Regions from separate parts of the Cupriavidus sp. 05L310 genome, predicted to be linked through region 2. Evidence: predicted binding sites of a transcription regulator. Region 2 holds the regulator's gene; the other holds the start of a gene.
The links. The regulator sigma-54, encoded in region 2, starts transcription at its own class of promoters, with help from an activator protein. The targets are predictions, from matches to a motif close to TGGCANGNAANCTGCTTT.
Positions count from the first base shown of each region.

Region 1: the regulator sigma-54 is predicted to act here: its motif matches at 2,821-2,838, upstream of AC1DS6_RS00595 (PQQ-dependent methanol/ethanol family dehydrogenase).

Region 1 is NZ_JBFTOX010000001.1:128,479-143,750, forward strand. It holds gene AC1DS6_RS00575 (ABC transporter substrate-binding protein) at 1-174, shown strand, start outside; gene AC1DS6_RS00580 (ABC transporter permease) at 193-1,017, shown strand; gene AC1DS6_RS00585 (quinoprotein dehydrogenase-associated SoxYZ-like carrier) at 1,014-1,778, shown strand; gene AC1DS6_RS00590 (quinoprotein relay system zinc metallohydrolase 1) at 1,775-2,707, shown strand; gene AC1DS6_RS00595 (PQQ-dependent methanol/ethanol family dehydrogenase) at 2,900-4,642, shown strand; gene AC1DS6_RS00600 (c-type cytochrome) at 4,795-5,079, shown strand; gene pqqE (pyrroloquinoline quinone biosynthesis protein PqqE) at 5,244-6,440, opposite strand; gene pqqD (pyrroloquinoline quinone biosynthesis peptide chaperone PqqD) at 6,412-6,684, opposite strand; gene pqqC (pyrroloquinoline-quinone synthase PqqC) at 6,681-7,373, opposite strand; gene pqqB (pyrroloquinoline quinone biosynthesis protein PqqB) at 7,370-8,287, opposite strand; gene pqqA (pyrroloquinoline quinone precursor peptide PqqA) at 8,400-8,474, opposite strand; gene AC1DS6_RS00630 (alpha/beta fold hydrolase) at 8,561-9,487, shown strand; gene AC1DS6_RS00635 (MBL fold metallo-hydrolase) at 9,511-10,446, shown strand; gene AC1DS6_RS00640 (sigma-54-dependent Fis family transcriptional regulator) at 10,475-12,523, opposite strand; gene pedF (cytochrome c-550 PedF) at 12,785-13,264, shown strand; gene AC1DS6_RS00650 (substrate-binding periplasmic protein) at 13,351-14,244, shown strand; gene hmpA (NO-inducible flavohemoprotein) at 14,357-15,272, opposite strand, start outside.
Region 2 is NZ_JBFTOX010000016.1:60,383-75,654, reverse strand. It holds gene uvrA (excinuclease ABC subunit UvrA) at 1-1,459, shown strand, start outside; gene AC1DS6_RS14000 (hypothetical protein) at 1,469-1,825, shown strand; gene AC1DS6_RS13995 (adenosine-specific kinase) at 1,932-2,417, shown strand; gene AC1DS6_RS13990 (Na/Pi cotransporter family protein) at 2,439-4,124, opposite strand; gene AC1DS6_RS13985 (adenine phosphoribosyltransferase) at 4,345-4,917, opposite strand; gene AC1DS6_RS13980 (DJ-1/PfpI family protein) at 5,084-5,662, shown strand; gene AC1DS6_RS13975 (ribbon-helix-helix domain-containing protein) at 5,724-6,107, shown strand; gene AC1DS6_RS13970 (monovalent cation:proton antiporter family protein) at 6,135-8,114, opposite strand; gene AC1DS6_RS13965 (KpsF/GutQ family sugar-phosphate isomerase) at 8,265-9,248, shown strand; gene lptC (LPS export ABC transporter periplasmic protein LptC) at 9,264-9,887, shown strand; gene lptA (lipopolysaccharide transport periplasmic protein LptA) at 10,077-10,721, shown strand; gene lptB (LPS export ABC transporter ATP-binding protein) at 10,758-11,543, shown strand; gene AC1DS6_RS13945 (RNA polymerase factor sigma-54) at 11,691-13,166, shown strand; gene hpf (ribosome hibernation-promoting factor, HPF/YfiA family) at 13,216-13,566, shown strand; gene ptsN (PTS IIA-like nitrogen regulatory protein PtsN) at 13,948-14,403, shown strand; gene hprK (HPr(Ser) kinase/phosphatase) at 14,482-15,272, shown strand, end outside.

The DNA.
Region 1 (15,272 bases), on a different contig from region 2:
GGTCCGCCGCTGTCCTTCCGGCGCTGGGACCGCCAGTTGCGCCAGCCGGTCCTGCTGGCGCATCCCGACGGCGTGGTCGGCGTGGCGCCGGTGGAGGGTGTGCTGCATCCGAAGAACAATCTCGACACGCTGGGCGCAGACGCGGCCGACACCGCGTGCCGTCCAGGCAAATAGGGGAGCGACGCCCAGGCCATGACTACCACCCTGATCCACGCCTGGCGCGCCTTGCGCGCGGTGGCCGGGCGCGAACTGCATAAGTTCTTCCGGCAGCCCGGGCGGCTGTGCTCGTCGCTGGCGCGGCCGCTGCTGTGGCTGCTGGTATTCGCGGCCGGCTTCCAGAACGCGCTCGGCGTCGCCATCGTGCCGCCCTACGACACCTATGTCGAATACAAGGTCTTTGTCACGCCCGGCCTGCTCGGCATGATCGCGCTGTTCAACGGCATGCAGTCCTCGCTGGCGATGGTGTACGACCGCGAGATGGGCGTGATGCGCCTGCTGCTGACCGCGCCGCTGCCCAGGGCCTGGCTGCTCGCCTGCAAGCTGGCCGCCGGCACCTTGCTTTCCTTGCTGCAGATGGTCGCCTTCCTGCTTGTCGCCATGGCCTTCGACGTGACATTCGCGCCGGCATGCCTGCCCGGCGCGCTGGCCGTGATGGTGCTGGCCGCGCTGATGCTGGGGGCGTTGGGCTTGCTGCTGTCGGTGCATGTGCGGCAGCTGGAGAACTTCGCCGGCACCATGAATTTCGTGATCTTCCCGATGTTCTTCATCAGCTCGGCGCTGTATCCGCTCTGGAAGCTGGAGGAGTCCGGCGCCACCGTGGTCTACCAGCTCGCGCGCTTCAATCCCTTTACCCATGCCGTGGAAGCGATCCGCTTCGCCTTGTACGGGCAGGCCGCGCCAGTCAGTCTCGCGGTGGTGGCCGCTTGCACGGCCGTGTTCTTCGCTTTGGCGCTGCTCGGCTACGACCCTCAGCGCGGGATGGCTCGCCGCGTGCGCCAGGCCGGGGGTCCGGCATGAGGCATGCCGTGCCGCTGGCAGCTTGCCTGGCGTTGGCCGCAACGGGTGCGTGGGCCTTGGACAGCCGCGATCCGTTGCAGTCGCCGCAATGGCCGCTGGTGCACAAGGAAGCGCTGCGGCAGGCGCCGTACGTGTTCGACAGCCGCGTCAAGGTCACCGGGCCGGCCTTTGCCGAAGATCCGATGCGGGTGCCGATCGCTTTTGATGCGTCGGCGCTCGGCGAGGTGGATCGCATCGTGGTGGCGGTGGACCGCAACCCGATCCGCAAGGTGCTGGAGTTCGAGCCGCTCAGGGTGCGCCCCTCGCTGTCGTTCCGCTTCAAGCTGGAGCAGGCCTCGCCGGTGCGCGTGGCGGCCCGCACGCGGGACGGCGTGTGGCACGTGGGCGGGGTGATGGTGGATGCCAGCGGCGGCGGCTGCACGGTGCCGGGCGCGACGCGCCGCGACGGTTCGTGGAGCACCACGCTGAACCGGGTCGAATCGCGCGTGTTTCCCGGCCTCGGCGGCAACGGTGGCCGGGTGCGGCTACGCGTGATGCACCCGATGGACACCGGGCTGGTGGCGGGTATCCCGGCCTTCCATGTGGAGTCGCTGAGCCTGCTCGACGCCACCCGGGAAGCGATGCTGCGGCTGACGCTGTACGAACCGGTTGCCGAGAACCCCATCTTCTCCTTCGACCTGCGCGAAGCCATGGAGCGCGGCATGACGGTGAGCGGACGCGATAACAACGGCAACCGGTTCGCGGCGCAGGTGACGCCATGAAGCGCGCGCTCGGGATCCTGCTATGGCTGGCAGCGCAGGCGGCGCTGGCGCAGGCAGGGGACTATCGCCTGGCGCCACGCCAGGTCGCCGCCGACGTGTGGCTGCTGGAAGGGGCCAATGCGGATTTCGCGCCGGACAACGGCTGCAACATCATCAACACCGCCTTTATCGACACGGGTGACGGCGTGGTGGTGATCAATACCGGGCCGTCGCACCAGTACGGCGAGCAGCAGCGCCGCGCCATTGCTTCGGTCACGGCGGCGCCGGTGCGGCTGGTGCTCAATCTGAACCTGCATCCGGACTACTTTTTCGGCAACCAGGCCTATACCGACGTGGGCGGCAGCGCGCTGGCCGGCACCATCGACGGCGCCCGGCGCGAAGGGCCTGCATATGCCGACAACCTCTACCGGCTGTGCGGCAACTGGATGCGCGACACGGAACCGGCGCCGCCGCGCCACGTGCTGACCCCGGGCCGGCGCACGATCGGCCGGCACACCTTCGATCTGATCCGGATGGACGGTCACACCGCCGACGACCTCGTGATAGTGGATCGCGGCGCCGGCGTGGTCTTCGCGGGCGGCGTGGCGTTTCGCGAGCGCGTGCCGACCACACCGCATGCGGATCTCAAGCGCTGGCTGGCCAGCCTGGACCATTTGCAGGCGCTGGTGCGCGACAGCGGCGCACGGCTGCTGATCCCCAGCCACGGACCGGCGCTCGGCAGCGCGGACGCCATCGCGCAGACACGCGGCTACCTGCAGTGGCTGGACGCCCGCATGACCCAGGCGGCCTCCCAGGGCCGCGACCTGGCCGAGGTGCTTGCCATGCCGGTGCCGGACGCCTACGCGCGCTGGGGCGCCATGCCGGCGGAGTATTTGCGCAATGTGACGCACCTCTACCCGGCGTATGAGGACGCGGCGTTGAGACGCTGAGTCCGGACAGGTGTGCTGTTCAATTCCGCAACAACGGCAACCGAGTGTTCCGCGCTGGTACGCCATCCCGGCATCCACAGGCCGCCGCGGGGCCGGATGCAGGTGTTTTCCATTGGCATGGGAATTGCCAAGAGTCAGTCTGGTGTGCGAGGCGCACTGGTGAAGATCGACAACAAGAGAGAGGAGCAGACAATGAGGACGTTACGCGTGATGATGGTGCTCGCGGCGGCTGCCGCGAGCCTGGCGGCGCAGGCCGCGGTGACCGATGCCATGATCGAGAATGACGCGAAGTCGCCGGGCGACGTGCTGTCGTGGGGGATGGGCCCGCAAGGCCAGCGCTTTTCCACGCTGAACCGCATCAACACCAGGAACGTCAGCCAGTTGGTGCCGGCCTGGTCGTTCTCGTTCGGCGGCGAAAAGCAGCGCGGGCAGGAAGCGCAGCCGTTGATTCACGACGGCAAGATGTTCGTGACGGCCTCGTACTCGCGCATCTACGCGCTCGATCTGAAGACCGGCAGCAAGCTCTGGAAATATGAGCATCGCCTGCCCGAAGGCATCATGCCCTGCTGCGACGTGGTCAACCGTGGCGCGGCCCTGTACGACAACCTGGTGATCTTTGGCACGCTCGACGCGCAACTGGTGGCGCTGGACCAGAAGACCGGCAAGGTGGTGTGGAAGGACAAGATCGAGGACTATGCCGCCGGCTATTCCTACACGGCAGCCCCCCTGATCGTCAAAGGCATGGTGCTGACCGGCGTCTCCGGTGGCGAGTTCGGCGTGGTGGGACGGGTCGAGGCACGCGACGCGAAGACCGGGCAACTGGTCTGGTCCAGGCCGGTGGTGGAAGGCCATATGGGCTACAAGTACGACAAGGACGGCAACAAGACCGAAGACGGTGTGACCGGTACCCAGAACGCCAGCTGGCCCGGCGAGACCTGGAAGACCGGCGGCGCGGCCACCTGGCTGGGCGGCACCTATGACCCGAAGACCGGCCTGGCCTACTTCGGTACCGGCAACCCGGGGCCGTGGAACAGCCACATGCGCAAGGGCGACAACCTGTATTCGGCCTCGACCGTGGCGCTCGACCCGACTACCGGCAAGATCGTCTGGCATTACCAGAACACGCCGAACGATGGCTGGGATTTCGACGGCGTCAACGAGTTCGTGACCTTCGACCAGGATGGGAAGCGCCTGGGCGGCAAGGCCGACCGCAACGGCTTCTTCTACGTCAATGACGCCACCAACGGCAAGCTGGTGAACGCCTTTCCCTTCGTCAAGAAGATCACCTGGGCCAGCAGCATCGACCTCAAGACCGGGCGCCCCAACATGATCGCGGAAAGCCGGCCGGGCGACCCGGCCGCGGGCAGCGATCCGAAGAAGGGCCAGTCCGTGTTCGCCGCGCCGGGCTTCCTCGGCGGCAAGAACCAGCAGCCGATGGCCTACAGCCCGCAGACCGGCCTGTTCTATGTACCGGCCAATGAATGGGGCATGGATATCTGGAACGAACCCGTGGGCTACAAGAAGGGTGCCGCCTTCCTCGGCGCCGGCTTCACCATCCATCCGCTCAACGAGGACTACATCGGCTCGCTGCGCGCGATCAATCCCAAGACCGGCAAGATCGAGTGGGAGGTCAAGAACTACGCGCCGCTGTGGGGCGGGGTGATGACCACTGCCGGCGGGCTGGTGTTCTGGGGCACGCCGGAGGGCTACCTGAAGGCCGCGGACGCCAAAACCGGCAAGGAACTGTGGAAGTTCCAGACGGGCAGCGGCGTGGTGGCGCCTCCGGTTACCTGGGAGGAGGGCGGCGAGCAGTATGTGGCGGTGGTGTCGGGCTGGGGCGGCGCGGTGCCGCTGTGGGGCGGGGAAGTTGCCAAGCGCGTGAATTTCCTGGAGCAGGGCGGATCGGTGTGGGTGTTCAAGCTGCACAAGAGCTGAACGTTGCCGGACACCATGTAGTGAAGCTGCCCTGCGCGTGCCGGCCTCGCACACCGAAGCCGGCACGCGCAAGGGCTGGTCGATGATCAGAGCATTGGGAAGTAGATATGCAGAAGGCGAAAGGATACCTGTCGTTGACGGCCACGGTGGCCATGGTGCTGTGTGCCGCCCGGGTCGAAGCGGCGCCCGATATGCAGGCGCTGGCAGACAAGAGCGGCTGCTTTTCTTGTCACAGTATGAATGCCAAGGTGGTAGGGCCGGGTTTTGCCGAGGTAGCGGCCAAGTACAAGGGAGATGGGGAAGCGCCCGAGCGGCTGGCGAAAAAGATCCGTGAGGGCGGAAAAGGTGTTTGGGGACGGATTCCCATGCCGTCGCACGAGAGTATCAGTGAAGCGGATGCCAGGAGGCTGGCAGAGTGGGTGCTGAGTATCGGTTGAGCACCGGATGAGCACCGGATGAGCATTGGAAGAGACCGGTGTCAGGCCTGACGGTCGGATAGAAACCGGATACGAAGGAAGGATTCGCAAAGACGCTTCACATCGGCCCACCCGGCAGCCCAGGCACGGCGTGAAACGTCTTTGCTCTTTTTGTTCTCAATTTTCTACTTCCGTTTTTTGCTATCAGCGCAGCTACCTTCGCTGCTTAGCCTGAGCGAATTCCCATCGCTGCGGAAGACCATCCCGCTCTCCCGTCCGCGCGCCTGCACCTCGGCCAGCCTGCCCTGCAGCACGATCTCCGCGACCTTCCCATGGTCTCCAGACCGATCGCAAACCGGATCCGTGGCGGCGGCGTCGCCGGTCAGGAGGAACGCCTGGCAACGGCACCCGCCATGGTCTTCCGCCTGCGAGTCGCAGGATCGGCAAGGCTCCGGCAGCCAGTGCGTGCCGCGAAAACGCTGGAAGGCCTCGCTCTCGCGCCATATCTCACGTAGCGATCGCGTGGTGACGTTCGGCAGGTCAAGCCCGGGCAGCATGCGGGCCGCATGGCAGGGCAGCGCGAGGCCGTCGGGCGCCACGCCAAGGAAGGTTGTGCCCCATCCGTTCATGCATTTCTTGGGCCGTTGCTCGAAGTAGTCGGGCACCACGAACAGGATCTTGCACCGGTTGCCGATGCGGGCGCGGTATGCCTTCACGACCGCTTCGGCTTCGCGCAGTTGCTCATGCGTGGGCATCAGCGCCTGCCGGTTCTCCCAGGCCCATCCATAGTATTGGGTGTTGGCCAGTTCCAGGTATTCCGCGCCCATCTCCAGCGCCATCTCGATGATGGCGCCCACATGAGGGAGGTTGTGCCGGTGCAGCACGCAGTTCATCACCATCGGATAACCGTGCGCCTTGATCAGGCGGGCCACGCGTTGCTTCAGGTTGAAGGTGCGGGTGCTGGAGAGAAAATCGTTGAGTTCGCGCGTGGAGTCCTGGAACGATAGCTGGATATGATCGAGCCCGGCAATGCGCAAGGCGGCCAGCCGGGCATCCGTGAGGCCGATGCCGGAGGTGATGAGGTTGGTGTAGAAGCCGAGCCCGTGGGCATGTTCGACCAGTGCTTCCAGGTCTTTGCGCAGCAGGGGTTCGCCGCCCGACAGGCCCAGTTGCACGGCGCCCAGCGCGCGCGCCTGCGTGAAAACGTCGCGCCACCGGGCGGTGTCGAGTTCGGTGTCGTGCCGGGCATAGTCCACCGGGTTGGAGCAGAAGGCGCAGTGGAGCGGGCAGCGGTAGGTCAGTTCCGCCAGCAGCCATAGCGGCGGCCCGGGCGGTGCTATGGCTGCCGGCGGCTCAGACCAGCCAGCCGCGTTCGATGGCATGTTTGACAAAGGCGTGTACCTCCGGTGCGATGCCCTGCACGCCGAAGGCGGACTGCAGGTCGTCGATCAGCATGTCGAGGGTGTGGCTGCCGTCGCAGCGCTGCAGGATGGCGGCCGCGCTGTCGTTGAGCGTGACCATGCCTTCCGGATACAGCAGGATCCAGCTCTGCTGGGCGTCTTCCCACTGCAGGCGGAAGGTCCGGTGCAGCGTGGGCTTGGTCAGGTCGGCTTCGGTCGGGGTCATGGGTGGGCGAGTTGGATGGCGTCGAGCATCGACCACAGGATGTCGAGCTTGAATTGCAGGATGTCCAGCGCGCGCTGCTGCTGCTCCGGCGTGCGGAAGTAGCCGAGCGTCACGCGCAGGCCGTGATCGACATCGCGCTGCGCAAGCGGAATGCGCGAGCGGAAATAGTCCAGGCCTTGCGCTTCGATCCACGGATAGTGCCCGGGCCAGCCGGCCAGGCGCTCCTTGTGGATCTCCGGGGCATACATCTCGGTCAGCGAGGAACACACGGCCTCCTGCCAGGGCGCGCGGCGCGCGAAATTCACGTAGGCGTCGACGGCGAAGCGCACGCCGGGCAGCACGTGCCGGTGCGACCACAGCGCCTCGCGCTCGAGTCCCACCGCCTGGCCCAGCCGCAGCCAGGCTTCGATGCCCCCTTCCTGGGTCTCGGTGCCGTCATGGTCCAGGATGCGCACGACCCATTCGCGGCGCGTGGCGCGGTCGGGGCAGTTGGAGAGGACTGCCGCGTCCTTGAGCGGGATGCTGGTCTGATAGTAGAAACGGTTGGCCACCCAGGCGCGGATCTGTTCCGGCGTGCATTGCCCGGCCGCCATGCGCAGGTTGAACGGGTGGTGGATGTGATAGCCCGTTTCTTTCGCGCGCAGGCGTGCTTCGAATTCGGCCGCGCTCCATGCCGTGGCTTGCGTCATAGCGTGATCTCCATGCCGTCGTAGGCTACCTCGATGCCGTGGTCCGCCAGCAGGCCGCGCTGCGGCGAGTCGTCCACCAGGATCGGGTTGGTGTTGTTGATGTGGATCAGGATCTTGCGTGCCGCGGGCAGCCGGTCGAGGGTTTCGATCATGCCGCCCGGGCCGGACAGGGCGAGGTGCCCCATGTCCGCCGCGGTCTTGGCGGAGAAGCCAAGCTGCTGCATCTCGTCGTCGCGCCAGCAGGTGCCGTCCACCAGCACCACGTCGGCGCGCTGCAGTTCGTCGAGCACGTGCGGCTCGATGCGGCCCAGCCCGGGCGCATAGAAGGCGCGCCGGCCGGTGGCGGCATCGACGATGCGCAGCCCGATATTGTCGCCACGCCGCGGCGCGTTGCGGTTGGGGGAATAGGGCGGCGCCTTGCTCTCCAGCGGCACCGGCGTCAGCATCACGCCATGCAGCGGCGGCACCGTGAAGGGCGCGTCGTCCAGGGACAGCGTGTGCGTGTCAAGGCCGCAGTAGTGCGACAGCATGCGTGTCAGCGGGAACGCCGTGCCGAGATCCTGCAGCACCGCCGCGGTGGCGTAGACCGGCAGCGCCTGCCGGTGCTCGCGCAGCATCAGGAGGCCGGTGACGTGATCGATCTGCGCATCCATCAGCACCACCCCGGCAATACCTGTGTCGCGCGGCTGGCGCGCCGGCTGCAGCGCCGGCGCGTGGCGCAGCTGGTCGAGGATGTCGGGGGAGGCGTTGACCAGCACCCAGTCTTGTCCCTCGTCGCTCAAGGCGATCGACGACTGCGTGCGCGGCGTGGCGCGCAGCGTGCCGTTGCGTACGCCATCGCAATTGCGGCAATTGCAGTTCCACTGGGGAAAGCCACCGCCTGCGGCCGATCCCAGGACCCGGAGTATTGTCATGGCGCGTATCGATAGGGTTCGTTACGGAGTCGAAGAGCAAAAAGCCCGCCAGCGAGAAAAAAAGGCCCGCGGGGGCGGGCCTTGCCAGATCGGGGCATTCAGGCAAAAGTGCTCAGCGGTTGGCTATGTACATCGTGATCTCGAAACCCAGGCGTAGTTCTTTGTAGGCGGGGGTACTCCAGTTCATGTCTCCTCCTCGGGGGTGGCATAGTTAGTGAATGCATCGCGTCTTCTTGCGGCGAACGTCGCCGCGTTCTTTCCGAGGCAACATCCATGCCCGCAGCGCAGCTGCCGTCCCAGTGTTTTTTTCTCCGTACGCGGGATGGCCACCGCATGCACGTGCGGCAGGCGGGCCCGGCCACCGGCGATCCGTGGCTGGTGCTTCACGGCGGGCCGGGCAGCGGCTGCAGTCCGTCGATGGCGGCATGGTTCGATCCGCTGCGGCACCGTGTGGTCATGCCCGACCAGCGCGGCGCGGGCCGTTCGCGGCCCGCCGGGACGCTGCGCCGGAATACGGCGGGCGCGCTGCTGGCAGACCTGGAGCAGTTGCGCGAGGCGCTTGGCGTCCAGCGCTGGAGCGTGGTGGGCGGATCGTGGGGGGCAGCGCTGGCGCTGGCCTACGCCGCGCGCTATCCCGGCGCGGTGGCGGCTCTGGTCCTGCGGGGCGCTTTCCTGACAGGCCGCGACGATATCCATCGGCTTTTTTCTCCGCGCGGCGGCGCGATGCTGCGGCGCATGGCGAGCGGCGAGCGGGCGTCCGATGCCCGGGCACGCCTGCTCACTGTGTCGCAAGTGTTGCAAAGTGGTACGACTGTTCAAAAACTGGACACTGCCGGACAGTGGCAGCGCGCCGAACGGCGGATGCTGGGCCTTGGCCAGACGCAGCCGGGGCGGCAGCCGTGGCGCGAGCGCATGGCGGCGGTGGACAAATACCGGATCCAGGCGCATTACCTGCGCCGCCGCGCCGGGCTGGGCAAGCCGGCGTTGCTGAAGGCGGCGTCGCAGATCGGTGCGCGCGACGTGCCGGTGACGTTGCTGCATGGCCGTGCCGATAAGGTCTGCCGGCCGGCCAACGTCCTGCGTTTGAAGGCGGTCATGCCCCAGGCGCGGCTGGTCTGGGTGCCCGGCGGACACTTGCCTGCCGGTGCCATGGCCGAGGCCCTGCGGGCCGCCATCGGCGCGGCGGGCTGCCGGCGGTGACGGATCCCACCCGGCGCGGATTCATGGGCGCCCTGCTGGCGATGGCGCTCGGCGGCGCCGGCCCGGCCGCCGCACTTGGCCGCGTGGTGCTGGCGAGGCTGCAGCCTGGCGTGTATGTGGCCAGCGCAGCCAATGCCGAGGTGGCGCTGGCTAATGCCGGGGAGGTGGTGCCGACCCTGGTCCATGTGACCGGAGCCGGAGTGCTGGTGGTCGACCCGGGCCCGCATCTGGCCTGGGGGAACGGGTTGCTGGCGGCGATCCGGGCCGTGACGCCCGAGCCGGTGCGCTGGGTGGTCAACACCCATGCGCATCCCGAGAACGTGCTGGCCAACGCGGCCTTTGCGCGCTTGCGGCCGCGCCCCGCGTTCCTGGCCTCTGCCGCCACCGCCAGCCTGATGCGGCAGCGCTGCGAGGCGTGCCTGGCCCGCCTGGCGGCGCAACTGGGGCCAGCCGAGATGCGCGGCACGCGGATCGTGCTGCCGGAACCCGGCTTGCGGCATGGCGATCGCCTGCAGACCGGCGCCACCGCGTGGGAGGTGCATGTCCACGCGGGGGCGCATAGCGCTTCGGATACTGTGCTGCATGCGCCGCAACGGCGGCTGTTATGCGTGGGCGGCCTGGCCTACCGCGACCGCGTTCCGGAAATGCAGGAGGCTTCCCTGCAAGGCTGGCGGCGCGCGCTGCGGGCCGTGTCGGCGCTACCCGCCGATCTCGTGGTGGGCACCGCGCCGGGCACGCCGGCGCAAACGCTGGCGCCCACGCTGGCCTACCTGGATGCGTTGGCCGGCGGCGTTGCCGCCGCACTGGAAGCGGGTGGCGATGCGGCGCGCGTGCTCAGCCCGGCGGCCGCCGGGCCGTACCGCCATTGGCGCCACTTCGCTTCGCGCCATCCCTTGAATGTGCAGCACGCCTGGCGCGAACTGGAAGACCTGTGGATGCACGGCGAGCCGCTGGCCTGAGCGCCAGCCGGCGCGCACGGCTGCCGTCTCAGCCATCTTGCTGCGGCAGCGCGTTGGCCTCGTCCAGCTTCCGGTAGACCGTATTGCGCGAGATGCCGAGCGCCTTGGCCGCCGCGGAAATATTGCCGTGGTGCGCCTTGACCGCGGCGACGATGGCCAGCACCTCGACGTCGGCCAGGCGGGTGGGCTGTGGGCGGGGCGCTACCTCCGGGGCGCGCCCGCCGGCCGGCGCGGCATCGGCTTCCAGCGTGGCGCCGTGCGCGGGGTGGGTGGCCTGGCGCGCCAGCCGGTCTTCCAGGAAATCGTCGGGCAGGTGGTCCTCGGTGATCTCCGCCTCGCCTTCGGCCATCAGGCGCGCGGTGCGCAGCAGGTTGCCAAGCTGGCGGATATTGCCCGGCCAGTGATAGCTGCGGAACATCGCCATCACCGAATCCTTGATGCGCGGTCCCCCGTTTGCCTGGCCCTCGCGTAACAGCTTGTCGGCCACCGCATCGAGGTCGGTGCGCTCGCGCAAGGCCGGCAGGCGCACCACGAGGCCGTTCAGGCGGTAGTAAAGGTCTTCCCGGAACAGGCCGTTGGCCACCTGCTCGCGCAAATTGCGATTGGTGGCGCAGATCACTGACACGTCGACGTGGATCACCCGGCTGCTGCCCAGCGGCGTGACCGCGCGCTCCTGCAGCGCGCGCAGCATGCGCGCCTGCAGGTGCAACGGCATATCGCCGATTTCATCCAGGAAGAGGGTGCCGCCGTTGGCCAGCAGCATCTTGCCGATGCCGCCCTTCTTGCGGGCGCCGGTAAAGGCGCCTTCTTCGTAGCCGAACAGCTCGGATTCGATCAGCGTCTCGGGTATCGAGGCGCAGTTGACAGCGATGAAAGGCCCGGCATGGCGCGGGCTGTCGGCGTGGATGGCGCGGGCCAGCAGTTCCTTGCCGGTGCCGGTTTCCCCCAGCACCATGACGGGAATATCCTTGCCGATCACCTTGCGCAGCTTGGTGATGACGCCTTTGATCTGGGCGTCGCCGGTGTCCAGGTCGTCCAGCCCGGCGGGGCGCCGGGCCGGTTGCGCGCCCGCACGGCGGGGCAGGGAGGCGGCATCAGGCATGCAGTGCGCCTCCTCCGCGCTGCCATTGTCGATGGCAGCCGCCGGGACGGACACGGCAGGCGCCTTCCACTCGACGCGTGCGCTGACCTTGACGCCGCTTGGCAGCGGCAGGTGCACGACGCCCCCCGGGGCCTTGCGCTCGGCGTCGAACAACTGCGACAGCGACAGGCCGAACAGCGAGGAGAAGGTGTGCGCGTGCAAGGCGCCGACCGACATCCCAAGCTGGAACTGCGCGCTGCGGTTGGCCGACAGGAAGCGTCCGCCCGGCGTAAAGGAGGCGATGCCTTCGACCAGGGTGCCGATAAACTCCGCGCGCGAGTGGAAACGCACGCACACCATGTCCTGGAAGGCATTGGCGAAAAGCTGGTTCTCGATCATTTGCGCCGACATCCGCACCAGCGCCATGGTGTGCTTGTGGAATCCGCGCTGGTCACCCGTCACATCGAGCGCGCCGACCGTCTTGCCGTAGGCATCGAGGATCGGCATGCAGGAGCAGGTGAGGAAGCGGTTGGCCTCCAGGAAATGCTCCGCGCCGTGTACCAGCGTGGCCTTGCTCTCGGCCAGCGCGGTGCCGATGGCGTTGGTGCCCCGGCTTTCCTCGGACCACAGCGCGCCGGGCTGCAAGGCCACCTTGTTGGCCCTGGCGAGGAAGTCGTCGTCGCCCAGCGAGTGCAGGATCAGGCCGGCGGCGTCGGTCAGGATCACCATGCTCTGCGTGTTGACGATCTGGTCGTAGAGCGTCTCCATGACCGGCAGCGCGTGGGTGAACAGCGACTGGCTGCGCTCTATCTGCGTTTTCAGCTCGCTTTGCAGCACCGGGCAGAAGTCCGGCGATTCATAGGGCCGCAAGCCATAGGCTTCGGATCGCAGGTGGGCCTGGGCGATCAGGTCTGGCCGGTCGCCCTCCGCCGGGTTGCCCGTTGCCGCCGGCGGGACGCCGGGCACGCGCGGGCCGCCGGCCGCTTGGAAAGTCATTTTTCTGTCTCCTGTGGAAGTCGCCCGCGATCTGTGCACGGGTCGCTCCGGGTCCTGGCGTGGTCGACATGGCCCGAAGTGTTGCTTCATGAAGCAAAACGCTTGCCAGGGTGTTGCATTCCAGGGCACTGGTTCCGGCATGCTGTGTCACACGCCGGCCATTTGCCGGGGCCTCGTCCGGTTTATGGCCCTCTTTGCGCTTGGTATGGCTTTTGCGGAAGTCACCTTCAAAACATAGTTCAACAACTGGAGGTGACACTGATGAAAACACCACGCCGCACACTTGCCCTGATTGCCATCTGCACGCTTCTGGCCGGGGCGCTACCCCAAGCGGCCTCGGCCCATGGGGACGTCACACCGCAAGCAGTGGACACCAAGACACTACCGCAACTCGGCGAAGAATGGCGTCCGGATAATCCATACAGGACGGGCGAAGCGCAGCAGGAAGCACTGCGTATCGGCTCCTCGGCCTACAACCAGAACTGCGCGCGCTGCCATGGGCTGGAAGCGGTGTCGGGCGGCATCGCGCCGGACCTGCGCAAGCTGGACAGCGATTGCGCGTCGCTGGCCAACGCCAAGAAGAAGCAGGAATGCATGGGCGAGGTCTCGCAGTACTTCACCACCACCGTGCGCAAGGGGCGCACGCGAGACGGCCGGGTCTACATGCCGCCGTTCGATGGCGTGCTGAGCCAGGAAGCGGTCTGGTCCATCAAGACCTATCTCGAATCGCGGCACGAGTAAGGGCTGCGGGCCCGCCCGCACTTCCACCGCATTCCCGCATTCCCTGATTCACAAACACAAAGATCAAGAAAACCAGGAGACCTCCCATGCGCGCCAGCCCTCTCCGGGACGCCGCTCCCTCCCTGCCGGCCCCCGCCGGCTCCCGTCGCCTGGCCGGCGCACTGCTGGCGCTTGCCGCGCTCGTCTGCGCCCAGCCGTCGCTGGCCGATATGGCCAGGATCCGCCAGAGCGGGACCTTGAAGGTGGCCGTCTATAAGAGCCTGCCGCCATTTTCCACGGCAGTGGGCAACCCGTTGCCGGGCATCGACGTGGCGCTGGCGAAGGCCCTGAGCAAGCAGATGGGGCTGTCGGTGTCGCTGCTGCCGTTCGATGCTGACGAGAACATGTCCGATGACCTGCGCAATATGGTGTGGCGTGGCCATTACCTGGGCTATGGCCCGGCGGATGTGATGCTGCATGTGCCGGTGGACCGTGCGTTCATGCGCGCGAACGACAAGGCGCTGATCTTCGCGCCTTATCACCGCGAGATGTTCGTGCTGGTCCACGACCGCGAGCGCGTCTCCGAGGTCCGGCAGCTGGAGGATCTGGCCGGCCAGCCTACCGGCGCGGAAGCGGGCTCCGCCGGTGCCAATGCCCTGTTGTCCGGGGCGCAGGGCGCGCTGCGCGACAAGGTCAAGATTTATGCCGGGCCGGACGAAACGCTGCGCGCGCTGTTCGCCGGCGAGATCGCCGCGGCGATGGTCACGCGCTCGCAATACGAAAGCGCGCTCAAGGCGGCCGGCCAGCCCGCCGCGCGCTTCGCCACGGTGGACGTTGCCTCGCCGCTGCTGCCCGCGCGCGGCTGGGCCATCGGCATGGCCGTCAAGGCGGACGAGGGCGAACTCGCGGAGTCGCTGCAGAACGCGCTGGACGCGATCCGCCGCAGCGGCGAGCTGCAGCAGATCTTTGCCCAGTACGGTGTGTCGCTGCAAACGCCGTGAGATTCTCCAGCGGCTGGGCGTGCAGTATGAAACCGGGCGTCAAGTGGGGCGTGGTCCCCGGTCAGGCGCTACGCAATCTCAAGCAGCGACTTAGGTTGGCCGCTGGTCAGCGCTACTCGTCGAACAGGTCCGGCCCGAACACTTCATAGTGAATGCGCGTCTCCGGGATGTCCAGGTTCTGGAGGGCATCGTGCTGCATCCGCATGAACGGGATCGGTCCGCAGATGTAGTAATCAGCGTCCGGCAGCATGATGGAATCCTTGATCAAACTGACGTCGACCAGGCCCTCGTAATCGAAATCCTTACCCTGGACGTCTTCCGGGAGAGGCTCGTTATAGAACACAAGCAGCTTGAAGTTGGCGTGCTCATGCGATGCTTCGCGCAGACGGTTGCGCATGGCCTGCACCGCACTATTGCGGGCGCCATGCACGAACACGACCTGCCGCGGCGGTTCCTGAAGCGCCTTCTTCAGCATGCTGACCATGGGGGTCAGCCCTACGCCGCCGCTGATCAGCACGATCGGGGACCTGGCATTTACGTCGATGTAGAAGCTGCCGTACGGCGCGGCGAGCCTGACCTCGTCGCCAACACCGACGTGATCGTGCAGCAGGCAAGAGACATAACCCGCCGGCGTCGTGCCGCCACTCTCGCGCTTCACCGATATCCGGTAACTTCGCCCGTTCGGCACATCGGAGAGGCTGTACTGCCGAATTTGCTGCAGGCCAAGAGAGGGCACCTGGATCGCGACGCTGGTGTACTGGCCAGGCTCGAAATTCACCACCGGGCCGCCATCGGCCGGTTCCAGGATGAACGAGGTGATGACGTCGCTCTCAGGCCGCTTCTCGCGGACGATGAATGTGCGCCAGCCTTTCCAGCCGCCATCCTGCTCGGCGGAGCGCTCGTACAACTCGCTTTCGATACCCATCAGGATGTCAGCCAGGTTCCCGTACGCCTGCGCCCAGGCGGAGATGATCTCGCCGGTCGCCGCATCCCCGAGAACATCCTTGATCGCGCCGAGCAGGTGTTCA
Region 2 (15,272 bases):
CAAGATCGTCAAGGAAATCAGCGCGCGCCTGAACTTCCTCAATAACGTGGGACTGGATTACCTGTCGCTGGAACGCAGCGCCGACACGCTGTCGGGCGGCGAGGCGCAGCGCATCCGGCTGGCTTCGCAGATCGGCTCGGGACTGACCGGCGTGATGTATGTGCTGGACGAACCATCGATCGGCCTGCACCAGCGCGACAACGACCGGCTGATCGGCACCCTCAAGCACCTGCGCGATATCGGCAACTCCGTGCTGGTGGTCGAGCACGATGAAGACATGATCCGCGCCTGCGACTACGTGGTCGACATCGGCCCGGGCGCGGGCGTGCATGGCGGCATGATCGTCGCCGAAGGCACGCCTCTGCAGATCGAGCAATCGGCCAACTCGCTCACCGGCCAGTACATGTCCGGCGCGCGCCGCATCGAGGTGCCCAAGGAGCGCGCCGCGCCCGATGAGGAAAAGCTGCTGCGCATCATCAATGCCACCGGCAACAACCTGCGCAATGTCAGCGCCGATATCCCGGTGGGCCTGCTCACCTGCGTGACCGGCGTCTCCGGCTCGGGCAAGTCGACGCTGATCAACGACACGCTCTACCACGCGGTGGCGCGCCACCTGTACGGCTCCACCGCCGAGCCCGCGGCGCACGACCGCATCGATGGGCTGGAGCACTTCGACAAGGTCATCAACGTCGACCAGAGCCCGATCGGCCGTACCCCGCGCTCAAACCCCGCCACCTACACCGGCCTGTTCACGCCGATCCGCGAGCTGTTCGCCGGCGTGCCGTCGGCCAAGGAGCGCGGCTACGATCCGGGCCGCTTCTCGTTCAACGTCAAGGGCGGCCGCTGCGAAGCCTGCCAGGGCGATGGCGTGATCAAGGTCGAGATGCACTTCCTCCCCGACGTGTACGTGCCTTGCGACGTCTGCCACGGCAAGCGCTACAACCGCGAAACGCTGGAGGTGCTCTACAAGGGCAAGAACATCCACGAAGTGCTCGACATGACGGTGGAGCAGGCGCACGAGTTCTTCCTGGCGGTGCCGGTGGTCCGGCGCAAGCTGAAAACGCTGCTCGATGTCGGCCTCGGCTACATCCGCCTGGGCCAGTCCGCGACCACGTTGTCGGGCGGCGAGGCGCAGCGCGTCAAGCTGTCGCTGGAACTGTCGAAGCGCGACACCGGCCGCACGCTCTACATCCTGGACGAGCCCACCACGGGCCTGCACTTCCACGATATCGAGCTGTTGCTCAAGGTCATCCACAAGCTGCGCGACCAGGGCAATACGGTGGTCATCATCGAGCACAACCTCGACGTGATCAAGACCGCCGACTGGCTGCTCGACATGGGCCCCGAAGGCGGCGCCGGCGGCGGCCAGGTGATCGCCAAGGGCACGCCGGAAGCCGTGGCCGCGAGCAAGGCCAGCTTTACCGGCAAGTACCTGGCGCCGCTGCTCGAGCGCCGCTGAGTGGGTGCCGTGCGCCTGGGTTCCCGCCTGATCCTTTGCGCCTGGCAATGCGCGCTGCTGCTCGGCGGCGCCATTGCCGCCAGCCCGGCCGCGGCGCAGGCGACCGTCACACCGATCGACCTGGCCGCGCCGCAGGCGCGCGCGCTCGAAGAGCCAGCCGCGCCAGCGGCATCCGCCCCTTCCACGCAAGCCGCCCGGCCAGCGGAGCCCGCCAGCGCGGCCCAAGCCGCAAGCAATACCGGCGGCGGGATGTTTGCCACCGTGTCCTTGACGACAGGCGGCGCGCTCCTGCTCGCGGCTATCGCAATCATGCTCCGGCACATGCGAAGCCGGCGCCGCAACGGCACGTCCCCGCCGGGCAAGTAGTCCCGCGCGGCACCTTGCATTCGACCCTGCCCGGCCTACCATAGACTGCGAAGGGCCATTCGAAGCCGATCTGACGACTGACGCAGGCCAACGCAGGAGCACGGCCATGGAGTTCATCGTAGTGCCGGTCACCAAGCCCGAGGCGACCAATTTCATCTTTGGACAGTCGCATTTCATCAAGACCGTGGACGATATCCACGAGGCGCTCGTCGGCGCGGTGCCGGGCATCCGGTTCGGCCTGGCGTTCTGCGAGGCCTCGGGCAAGCGCCTGGTGCGCTGGTCCGGCACCGACGATGCCATGATCGACCTGGCCTGCGAGAACGCGATGGCGATCGGCGCCGGCCACAGCTTCCTGCTGTTTCTTGGCGATGGCTTTTATCCCGTCAATGTGCTGACCGCGGTGCGCGCGGTGCCGGAAGTATGCAGGATCTACTGCGCCACGGCCAACCCGACCGAAGTGGTGGTGGCGCAGACCGCGCAGGGGCGCGCGGTGCTTGGCGTGGTCGATGGCGCTTCGCCGCTCGGGCTGGAAACCGAGCTCGACATTGCGTGGCGGCGGGACCTGCTTCGGGAGATCGGCTACAAACTGTAGCCGATCCTCCATGCGGGCCCTTCAGTGCGCCTGCGCGGACGGCATTGCGCGCGTCGGCGGTTCGCTGTCGTCTTCCTTCATGCGGCTGCGGTTAAGCACGCCTGCCTCTTCCAGCACCGGATAGGCAGTGGCGCAGAAGAGCGAATTCAGGCGCTTCAGGTCGCTGATCACATCAAGGTGAAGCGAGCTGGTCTCGATGCTCTCGGCGGTCTGCACGGCGATGCGCTGCAGATGGCTGCGGGCGAACTTGCGCTCCAGATCGCGGAAGGTGGCCTTCTCGGCCATCAGTTGCTGCGCGCTTTTCAGGTCACCGGAGAGGAACACCGACAGCCCCAGGCGCAGGTTGGCCACGACGCGCGCGTGCATCTGCGAGATCTCCTGCATGCCCGCTTCCGAGAACGCCAGGTTATGGGCGATCTTCTTGTCGCGCGCGTCCTGCAGGATACGTTCGATGATGTCCCCGGCGTGTTCGAGGTTGATGGTGAGCGAGATGATTTCAGTCCAGCGCCGGCCATCGCGCTCGTCCAGCGCTTCGAGGCTGATCTGGGTCAGGTAGAGCTTGATCGCGGTATAGAGATCGTCCACCTCGTCGTCGATGCGGCAGGTGGCGGTGGCCAGCTTGGCATCGTTGGTGCGCAGCACGCGCAGCATATTGTCCAGCATCTGCTCGATGCGGTCGCCGATGCGCAGCACTTCGCGCGCGGCATTGGACAGCGCCAGCGCGGGCGTGGGCAGCGCGGCCGGATCAAGGTGGCGCGGAGTGACCTGGCTGTCGCCGGTGTTGCGGCCCGGCAGCACCTTTTCGCACAGGCGTGCCAGCGGACCGGTGGCGCCCAGCAGCAGCACCGCCAGCGCCACGTTGAACAGCAGGTGGAAATTGACCACCAGCCGCTGCGGATCGGCATCGACCAGCGCCAGCAGGTGCTCGGCCTGCCCCAGCAAAGGCAGCGCGATCACGCAGCCGAGCAGCCGCGACAGCAGGTTCCCCAGGGTGACGCGCTTGCCGGGCTGGTTATTGCCGGAGGTGGTCAGCAGCGCGGAGATGCCGGAGCCCAGGTTGGCGCCCAGCACCAGCGCCATCGCCACATGCAGCGACACCACCCCGGCCGAGGCCAGCGCCCCGCAGAACAGCACTACTGCCAGGCTGGAATAGCACAGGATGGTGAGGAAGGCGCCGATCAGCATATCCAGCGTGGGATCGCCGGTGAGCGTACCGAACAGCACCTTGACTCCGGCGGCCTGCACCACGGGCCGGGTGGCGATGGAAATCAGCTCGAGTGCCAGCGTGATCAGCCCGAGGCCGATCAGTACGCGGCCCACGTGGCCGGGCTTGTTGCCCTTCCAGGACAAATGCAGGATCACGCCGACGAAAATCAGCAGCGGCGACAGCCACGAGAGGTCCAGCGAAAACACCTGCACCATGAGCGCGGTGCCGACGTTGGCGCCCAGCATGATGGCCAGCGCCGGGGCCACGGCGATCAGGCCCTGGCCCACGAAGGAACTGACGATGACCGCGGTTGCGTTGCTGCTCTGGACCAGCCCGGTCACGCCGAGGCCGGCGGCAAACGCCGTGAAGCGGTTGGAAATGCTGGAGGAGAGCACGTGGCGCAAGTTGGCGCCATACACGCGCAGGATGCCGACCTTGACAATGTTGGTGCCCCACACCAGCAGCGCCACGCCGGAAAGCAAATGAAGTAGTACGCCCATGGTCCGCCCTAATGTGACCGGTGCCTCCATCGCTTGCGGACGCAAATGCAGATAAGCAAATGCAGATCGCACGATTCCGCCCGGCCATCGTATCGTTGTCAATGGGGCATTATGCTCCCGCGTGCATGTGCGGGCAACGCCATGGACGTATGGCTTGGAAGGGCCGCAACACCGCGCCCCGCCTGGGATGGGCGGAGCGCTGATGATCCCTGGGCAGGCGTCAGTGTCCGTCGAAGCGGCAAACCGTGAACAGCGGCAGGCCGCTGTCGAGCAGGTGGCGCGAGCCTCCCAGCTCGGGCAGGTCGACGATGGCGGCGCCCTCCACCACCGTGGCGCCCAGGCGTTCCAGCAGCTTGCGGCCGGCCATCATGGTGCCGCCGGTGGCGATCAGGTCGTCCACCAGCAGCACGCGGTCACCGGGCTTGCAGGCATCGGCGTGGATTTCGACCGTGGCGCTGCCATATTCGAGCTCGTACTCCTCCGCCACGGTCTGGAAGGGGAGCTTGCCCTTCTTGCGGATGGGCACGAAGCCAAGGTTGAGTTCGTAGGCCAGGATGGCGCCGAGGATAAAGCCGCGTGCGTCGATGCCTGCCACCATGTCAAGCCGGGCGTCCATATAGCGGTGCACGAAGACATCGATCAGTACGCGCAGCGACTTGGGGTCCTGCAGCAGCGGCGTGATGTCGCGGAACATGACACCGGGCTGCGGCCAGTCCGGCACGGTACGGATGCGTTCGCGCAGGTAGTGGGTGACGTCGCCAAGGGCGGACGACTGGATGGTGGTATTGGGCATGGGGACTCGGTCGGACAGCCAGCCGCGGCGGCAGGCTGCATGCGGTAATGGGTTACTACCCGGGCTGCCGCAAACGGCAACACAATGGGCCCAAGGCTCAGGCGGGCCGCACGGGCATTCCGGTGCGGCACCCGGCCTGACAGCCGTAACCATACAGGAGACCGTGATGGCAAAAAAGATCTTGATGCTGGTCGGCGACTATGCCGAAGACTATGAAACCATGGTGCCGTTCCAGGCCTTGCAGATGGTGGGCCACACGGTCCACGCGGTGTGTCCGGACAAGGCCGCCGGCGCCAGCTGCCCCACCGCCATCCACGATTTCGAGGGCGACCAGACCTACAGCGAGAAGCGCGGGCACAACTTCACGCTGAACGCGAGCTTTGCAGATATCGATCCGGCAGCCTACGACGGGCTGGTCATCCCAGGCGGCCGTGCCCCCGAATACCTGCGCCTGAACGAACGGGTGCTGGAGATCGTGCGTCACTTCGCCAGCGCCAACAAGCCGATCGCCGCGGTGTGCCACGGCGCCCAACTGCTGGCCGCGGCCGGCGTGCTGGAAGGCCGGACCTGCTCGGCCTATCCGGCCTGCGCGCCCGAAGTACGCCTGGCCGGCGGCAAGTACGCCGACATCCCGGTCGACCAGGCACACACCGATGGCAACCTCGTGACCGCCCCGGCATGGCCAGCGCATCCGGCCTGGCTGGCGCAGTTCCTTGCGGTCCTGGGCACCCGGATCGTACATTAGAGACTTCCGAACGCGGCCCGCGAGCATACCCTCGCGGGCCGCCACGCACGGGAGTTGTTCTATGTGTGAAATCTTCATCCGGGCCAACCCGCAGTCGTACGAGGGCCAGTCGCGCTCCCTGCGGCTGCACGGGGTGGCCACCAGCATCCGGCTGGAAAGCCTGTTCTGGGAAGTGCTCGAAACGCTGGCGCGGCGCGACGGCATGAGCGTGGGCCAGCTCATCACCCGGCTGCACGACGAACTGACGGCGTACCGGGGCGAGGCGGCGAACTTCACGTCATTCCTGCGCGTGTGCTGCCTGCGCTACCTGCTGCTACAAGGCGAAGGCCGCATCCCCGCCGATCAGAGCGTGCCGGTCGGCTCGCTCGATGCACGGGCCGTGCTGGAAGGCCTGCCGCCATCCTGGGCGGAACCGGCGCGCCCCGCCAGCCGCGCGGCGGCATAAGGCCGCATTCCCTGCGCGGCGTCAGAGTCAACCGGCAAGCATGCGCTGCTCGGCTGCCTCCAGCGCCTCGGGCTGCCCGCGCAGCACCACGATATCGCCCGGCTCCAGCACGGTTTCCGGCTGCGGATCGAACGCGCGGATGCCGCGCCGGCGCACCGCCGTCACCTCCACCCCGATGCGGTCCAGCCCTAGCGCGCCCAGCCGCCGCCCCACCGCCGTGGCCTCGGGGCCGAGCGAGACCGACTGCAGCCGCACCGACTCGCGCTCGACCATATCCTCCTCGTCGTCGCGTCCGTGGAAGTAGCCGCGCAGCAGGCTGTAGCGCGCATCACGCGCCTGTTGCACGCCGCGCACCACCCGCCGCATCGGCACACCCAGCAGCACCAGGGCGTGCGAGGCCAGCATCAGGCTGCCCTCGATGCTTTCCGGTACCACCTCGGTGGCGCCCGCCTTCTGCAGGATGTCGAGCTCCGAGTCGTCCATGGTACGCACGATGACGGGAAGCGCCGGTTCCAGCTCCTGCACGTGGTGCAGCACCTTGAGGGCGGAGGGCGTGTTGTTATAAGTGATGATCAAGGCAGCCGCCCGGTGCAGGCCCGCCGCGATCAGCGCCTCGCGCCGGCCCGCGTCGCCGTACACCACCGTGTCGCCCGCGGCGGCGGCCTCCCGCACCCGATCCGGGTCAAGGTCGAGCGCCACGTAGGTGATGCCCTCCCGCTCCAGCATATGCGCCAGGTTCTGGCCGCTGCGGCCGAAGCCGCAGATGATGGCGTGTTTTTCGGTCTGCAGGCTCTGCGCCGCGATGCGCGTCATATTGAGCGACTGCATCAGCCATTCGTTGGCGGCAAAGCGCAGCACGATGGCGTCGCTGTACTGGATCAGGAACGGCGCCGCCAGCATCGACAGCAGCATCGAGGCCAGGATGACCTGGATCAGCACCGGATCGACCAGGTTCAGGCCATCGATCTGGTTAAGCAGCACGAAACCGAACTCGCCAGCCTGCGCCAGCCCCAGGCCGGTGCGGATCGCTACCCCCTGGCGCGAGCCGAACAGGCGCGCCAGGCCGGCGATCAGCAGCAGCTTGAAGATGATCGGCACGATCAGCAACACCAGCACCAGCCACAGGTGATCGAGCACCACGTGAATATTGAGCAACATGCCGATGGTGACGAAGAACAGCCCCAGCAGCACATCGCGGAAGGGCTTGATGTCCTCCTCCACCTGATGGCGGTACGGCGTCTCGGAGATCAGCATGCCGGCGATGAAGGCCCCCAGCGCCATCGACAGGCCCAGCCGCTCGGTCAGCGCCGCCATGCCCAGCGTGACCAGCAGCAGGTTGAGCATGAACAGCTCCTGCGAGCGGCGCGCCGCCACCACATGGAACCAGCGGCTCATGACCCGCTTGCCGACAAAAAAGATCAGGCTCAGCGCCACCACGATCTTGACCGTGGCCAGGCCGAGCGCCATCGCCATGTCGCCGGGATCGCGCGACAGCGCCGGAATCACGATCAGCAGCGGCACCACCGCCAAGTCCTGGAACAGCAGGATGCTGATGATATTGCGCCCGTGCTCGCTTTCCAGCTCCAGCCGCTCCGACAGCATCTTGGAGACGATCGCGGTGGACGACATGGCCAGCGCGCCGCCCAGCGCCACCGAAGCCTGCCAGGACAGCGGAAACAGCCAGTTGAAGGCCCAGCTCGCCGGTATCACCACCAGCAGCGACAGCACCACCTGCGAGCCGCCCAGGCCGAATACCTGCCGTTTCATGGCTTTGAGCTTGCCCAGGCTGAACTCCAGCCCGATCGAGAACATCAAAAAGACCACGCCGAACTCGGCCAGGTATTTGGTCTGCGCGGTATCGCTGGCCAGCCCGAGCGCGTGCGGCCCGATCAGGATGCCGACCACCAGGTACCCCAGCATCGGCGGTAATTGCAGCATGCGAAAGGCGACCACGCCGAACACGGCGGCGGCCAGCAGCACAAGGGTCAGGTCCAGCGGAGAGTGCATCGGAAGGATCAGGGTACGCCACCACCGGGCCAGGACAACCCGGCTCGGGCGGCCCTGCCGGCGGATTGCGGCAAGCACGGCAGCCGCCCCGGCCGCCCGATCCCAGGAACAGCCCAAGCGCCATCGCATTCGTTGGTATACTTCGTCGCCATGATAGCTAATTTCAATGCGGATCGAGCACTTCGGCTCGCTCGCGAGACCCTCCAGATCGAAGCCGATGCCGTCGCCGCCCTCGCGGGCCGCCTGGACGGCGAATTTGCGCAGGCCGTGCAACTCACTCTGAATTGCAGCGGACGCGTCGTCGTGTCGGGCATCGGCAAGTCGGGACACATCGGCCGCAAGGTCGCGGCCACGCTGGCATCGACCGGCACGCCGGCCTTTTTCGTGCACCCGGCCGAGGCCAGCCATGGCGACCTGGGCATGGTCACGCGCGACGATGTGCTGATTGCCTTTTCCAATTCCGGAGAGACCGCCGAACTGCTGTCGATCGTGCCGATCGTCAAGCGCATCGGCGCCAAGCTGATCTCCGTGACCGGCAACCCCGCCTCCACGCTGGCCAAGCTGGCCGACGCCCACCTCAACGCCGGTGTGGAGAAAGAGGCTTGCCCGCTTAACCTGGCCCCCACCGCCAGCACCACCGCCGCGCTGGCGATGGGCGATGCGCTAGCGGTGGCGGTGCTGGACGCGCGCGGCTTCGGCGAGGAAGACTTTGCCCGCTCGCATCCGGGCGGCGCGCTCGGGCGCAAGCTGCTGACCCATGTGCGCGACGTCATGCGCAGCGGCAACGCAGTGCCCAAGGTACGCGAAAGCACGCCGCTGGCGCAGGCCCTGATGGAAATCACCCGCAAGGGCATGGCCATGACCGCGGTGGTGGATCCGGACGACCACCTGATCGGCGTCTTCACCGACGGCGACCTGCGCCGCCTGCTGGAAACGCCGCGCGACTGGAAGACCGTGCCCATCAGCGAGGTGATGCACCGCTCGCCGCATACGGTGGGGCCGGACCAGCTGGCGGTGGAAGCCGTGCAGGTCATGGAGGCGAACCGCATCAACCAGATGCTGGTGGTCGATGCCGACCAGCGCCTGGTCGGTGCCCTGCACATCCACGACCTGACCCGCGCCAAGGTCATCTGAGAGCACCCACAAACTATGCGGGATATCCTGTCCTCCCTGAGCCGGCTAGGAATGCGCGCCTTGCCGCTGCTGTTGATGGCGCTAGTGGCGGGCAGCACTTTCTGGCTGGTGCAGGTCAATTCCCCGAAAGAAGCCGCCACCGGGCCGGTGGGCAAGAAGCATGAGCCCGATTACTACATGGTCCGCTTCTCCGCCACCGAACTGGCCGAGGACGGCAACACCAAGATGCGGTTCACCGGCGACAAGATGATCCACTTCGAGGACGACCAGACCTACGAAGTGACGCGTCCGGCCATGCGCGCCTACGAAATCGACCGCCCGCCTGTCACGGGCCACTCCGATCGCGGCACGATGAACGCGGCAGGCTCGGTGATCGACCTGTTCGGCAATGCCTTTATCGTGCGTGCCCAAGGGCCGGACCCGGCCAAGGATCCGCAGATGACAGCCGCCTCGGAGTATTTCCAGGTGCTGATCAACGATGACATCGTGAAGACCGACAAAGCCGTCAAGCTGACCCGCGGCCCGTCGGTGATGACGGCAAACGGGCTGATCTTCAACAATGTCACCCGCGAAGTACAATTGCTGGGTAACGTACGCGGCACCATTATTACGGGGCCGCCGGCGAGTCCCGCGAAGTAGCCCAGATAACAAAGACCCGAGAGGCTGTTGCCAGATGAAGCGAAGCAGTGCTGGCCAGGCGAGCGGGCGCAAACGGTACCCAGGCGGGTGCCGCCCGCGCAGCCCCGCCCGCCTTGCCCGGAAACAGCCGCCAGGAAACGAAGCCGCCCGCGGGCCACAGCCGTCCGCGCCAACCGCCATCACGCCAACATGAATTCACTCCTGACGACATCGTCCTGTCGCCGCCGCAGCACGGCCGCTTTGCTGACGCTGGCAGCCGTCCTCGGCCTCACGCTGGCCGCGCCCGCCAGCGCGGAGAAAGCCGACCGCGAGAAACCGCTGGTACTGGAAGCCGACAACGCCAGCTATGACGACGTCAAGCAGGTTTATGTGCTGACTGGCAACGTGGTGCTGACCAAGGGCACCATGGTGTTGAAATCCGACGCGGCCGAAGTGCGCACCGATCCCGAGGGCTACCAGTACGCCGTGGCTACGTCCAAGGGCGGCAAGCAGGCTTATATCCGCCAGAAGCGCGACAACGTCGACGAATACATCGACGGCTGGGGCGACCGCATCGAGTATGACGGCAAGCAGGAGCTGTCCAAGCTGATCGGCCGCGCACGCATGGCGCGGCTGGCCGGCGCCAAGCTGGTCGACGAGATCCGCGGCGCAGTGATCACCTACGACAGCCGCAACGAGTTCTACACCGCCAGCGGCGGTACGGAGAACGCGACGGCGGGCAGCCCGTCCGGTCGCGTGCGCGCCGTGTTGTCGCCGCGCCAGGAGCAACCCGCCAGCGGCGCCGCCGGCGCCCCGCTGCCGCTCAAGCCTGCGCCCGCCCCCGTCAATCCCTGACGCCGCCGCGTCGCCCGATCCACGGATTCAGCCTTCATGACCGTTACCCAAACCGCACCCTCCCAGCCCGCCACCCTGAAGGACAGCAGCACGCTGGTCGTGCGCCACCTGAAAAAGCGCTACGGCTCGCGCACGGTGGTCAAGGATGTGTCCCTCGACGTAAAGAGCGGCGAGGTGGTCGGACTCCTGGGGCCCAACGGCGCGGGCAAGACCACCTCCTTCTACATGATCGTGGGACTGGTGGCGCTGGACGAGGGCGACATCGTGCTCGACGACAAGCACATCAGCGGCCTGGCCATTCACGAACGGGCACGCATGGGCCTGTCCTATCTGCCGCAGGAAGCTTCGGTGTTCCGCAAGCTGAATGTGCAGGAGAACATCCGCGCGGTACTGGAATTGCAGATCCAGGACGGCAAGCCACTTGGCAAGGCCGAACTCGAGCGCCGGCTGGACACGCTGCTCGATGACCTCCAGATTGCCCACCTGCGCGACAATCCGGCGCTTTCGCTGTCAGGCGGCGAACGCCGCCGCGTGGAAATCGCCCGCGCCCTGGCCTCGGCGCCCCGCTTCATCCTGCTAGACGAGCCCTTCGCCGGCGTCGACCCGATCGCGGTGGGCGAGATCCAGCGCATCGTCAGCTTCCTCAAGGCGCGCAATATCGGCGTGCTGATCACCGACCACAACGTGCGCGAGACGCTGGGCATCTGCGATCACGCCTACATCATCAGCGAAGGCGCCGTGCTGGCCTCGGGCCGGCCTGAAGACATCATCGCCAACGAGTCGGTGCGCAAGGTCTACCTGGGCGAGAATTTCCGCATGTAACGCGGCGCGCCACAGCAAGCGGCAGCTGCGGCGACCTTGTGCCCAAGGTGGCTCCGGTGTCGCCTTTTACCCTGCAACGATCACGGCGTCATCAGCGATAGCAATTTCCGTTCCACCGGCACGGAAGTTGGGCATAAAATAGGTCGCATGAAACCGTCGCTACAGCTCCGCCTCTCGCAGCATCTCGCGCTCACGCCGCAACTCCAGCAGTCGATCCGGCTGCTGCAACTGTCCACGCTCGAACTGCAGCAGGAAGTGGAACAGGCGCTGACCGAGAACCCTTTGCTCGAACGCGAGAACGACTGGCTCGACAGCCCGTTGCGCGTTGCCGCCGACGGCTCGGTCAACATGCAGAGCGCTCCCGCGCCGGCGCCCGCCGACGGCCAGGGCACCAGCGAGAACCGCCCCGACGGCGCGCCCGAGGCCGAAGACAGCTATTCCGACAGCAACGAGGACTACGGCAACGACTGGAGCCTCGACGACTTCGCCCGCCGCCCGCAAGGCGACGACGACGAAAAGACCCCGATGCAGTTGCGCGACGCCGAACCCACGCTGCGCGAACATCTGATGGAACAGCTCGCGCCGCTGAAAATTTCGTTGCGCGACAAGGGGCTGGCCATCTTCCTGGTCGAGTCGCTGGACGACGACGGCTACCTGAGCGCCTCGCTCGAGGAAATCTGCAGCGAACTGCCGGATGAACTTGAATTCGAGGTCGACGAGATCCACGCCGTCCTTACCCTGCTGCAGAGCTTCGATCCGCCTGGTGTCGGCGCACGCAATGCGGCCGAATGCCTGGCGCTGCAATTGCGCCGCATCAAGCACCCGCAGCGCGACCTGGCGCTGACCATTGTCACCAATCACCTGGAACTGCTCGCGGTGCGCGACTACACGCGCCTGAAAAAAGCGCTGCAGGTGGACGAGCCGGAATTGAAGTCGGCGCATGAACTGATCCGCTCTCTGGCGCCTTATCCGGGCCATGCGTACAGCCGCCCCGAAGCCGACTTCGTCGTGCCCGATGTTTTTGTCCGTAAACTGAATGGCGGCTGGATCGCGCAGCTCAATCCGGATGTGATGCCGCGGCTACGTATCAACGACATGTACGCGCAGATATTGCGCGGTGCAAAAGGCGATGCGGGTGCTGCGGGACTGCAGCAAAAACTGCAGGAGGCACGCTGGTTGATCAAGAATATCCAGCAAAGGTTCGACACGATATTGCGCGTTGCACAAGCTATTGTCGAACGTCAAAAGAACTTCTTCACCCACGGTGAAATTGCGATGCGCCCCTTGGTTTTGCGGGAGATTGCCGATACACTGGGTTTACACGAGTCCACCATCTCTCGGGTGACTACCAATAAATACATGGCAACGCCGATGGGGACTTTCGAGCTGAAGTATTTCTTCGGCAGTCACGTATCCACAGAAACCGGCGGCGCGGCCTCGTCAACGGCAATTCGTGCGTTGATCAAGCAACTGATAGGAGCCGAAGACGCCAGGAATCCCTTGTCCGACAGCCGGATTGCCGAATTGCTCGGCGAGCAAGGCTTCGTAGTGGCACGACGCACCGTTGCCAAATACCGCGAGGCGCTCAAGATTCCGGCAGTTACTCTCCGCAAGACTTTGTAGCCGAGTTGCATCGCCTGCCTGGTGCAACTCTTTCAGAAGGAGAAACGCTATGAACTTCAAGATCAGTGGACACCACTTGGACATCACGCCCCCGCTGCGTGAGTACGTGGAAACGAAACTGGAGCGTATCGTCAGGCATTTTGATCAAGTCATTGGCGTAAGTGTGCTGCTCTCTGTCGACAATACAAAAGAAAAGGACCGGCGGCAGTACGCGGAAATCAATCTACATCTCAAGGGCAAGGACATCTTTGTCGAAGCGCATCATGAAGACCTGTATGCCGCTATCGACGCGCTCGTCGACAAGCTCGACCGGCAGGTGATTCGCCATAAGGATCGCGTGCAAAGCCACGACCGCGAAGCGGTCAAGTATCAGATGGCCGCATCGCAGATGCAGCAATGACCGTGCCTGGTGGCCCACAGACCGGGCCGCCGGTGTCACTCCCTTGAAACCGGAATCAAGCCGCGCCCATAGCGCGGCTTTTTCGTTCCTGGCGCTCATCCGGGACCACGCGGGGGATTCCGCAACGCATATGGACCGGTGTATGCTGTGCAATACATAGTTCTCAAGCTCAACGATTTTTCCGTGCACGCGGCACCGCTTCCGCGCATCGGGTATTGCAATGCACAAGGCGGGGGCGGGCCTGCTCTATAATGGCCAGACGCCCGACACCGGCAGGGGGACACCCGGTGAAACTTCGGACCTTGGTTTTTTCTTCTTTTTTGCCCGGCGCGATGCCTCCCGGCCCCGGGCCTGCTTACTAGAAAACCCTGCGCATTCCACATGAATCGTTTGGCTAAATTGCTGCCACCCGGCAACATCAACCTCGACGTCAGCGTCACCAGCAAGAAGCGCGTGTTCGAACAGGCCGGGCTCCTCTTCGAGAACAACCATGGCGTGGCGCGCGCTACCGTGACCGACAACCTGTTCGCCCGCGAATCGCTGGGGTCCACTGGTCTTGGCGCCGGGGTTGCCATTCCGCATGGCCGCATCAAGGGACTGAAGCAGCCACTTGCCGCCTTCATGCGCCTGGCCGAGCCGATCCCCTTCGAATCTCCCGACGGCAAGCCGGTAGCGCTGCTGATCTTCCTGCTGGTGCCCGAACAGGCCACCCAGCAACATCTGGAGATTCTCTCGGAGATCGCCCAGCTGCTGTCCGACCGCGAGATGCGCGAAGGACTGGCTACCCTGCCCACCCCCGATGACGTGCACCAGTTGCTGACGCAATGGCACCCCTGACCGGCCTCGGCGATCTTTACGCAGGCGAGCGGGGCAATTGTCCCCGCTGTCTGAAAGCTCGCTCCTGAAAGCACCCGCATGGAACTCACTGGCGTCACCTCGCAGTCGATCTTCGACGACAACGCAGCCGATATCAAACTCTCCTGGGTAGCCGGCCTGGAAGGCGCCGACCGGGCGTTCGATGTCGAATTCGCACGTGAAGCCACTTCCGCGGCCGATCTCGTCGGCCACTTGAACCTGATCCACCCGAACCGGATCCAGGTCCTGGGCAAGCCCGAGATCACGTATTACCAGCGTCTCGACGACGAGATGCGCAAGCGCCAGATGGGTGAGCTGATCCTGCTGGAACCGCCCTTCCTGGTGATTGCCGACGGCATGGAGCCACCGCCCGACCTGGAACTGCGCTGCACGCGTTCCTCCACGCCCTTGTTCACTACGCCGGTGTCCTCGGCGGCGGTGATCGATCACCTGCGCCTCTACCTGTCGCGCATTTCCGCGCCACGCGTGACCATGCACGGCGTATTCCTCGACATCCTCGGCATGGGCGTGCTGGTGATGGGTGAATCCGGCCTGGGCAAGAGTGAGCTCGGCCTGGAGCTGATTTCACGCGGACATGGGCTGGTGGCGGACGATGCCGTGGATTTTGTCCGGCTCGGACCCGATTTCATTGAAGGCCGCTGCCCGCCCCTGCTGCAAAACCTGCTTGAAGTGCGCGGCCTGGGCCTGCTCGACATCAAGACGATCTTTGGCGAGACCGCGGTGCGCCGGAAGATGAAGCTGAAACTGGTGGTGCAGCTGGTGCGCCGCAACGACGGCGAATTCGAACGCCTGCCGCTGGATTCCCAGTATCTGGATGTGCTCGGCCTGCC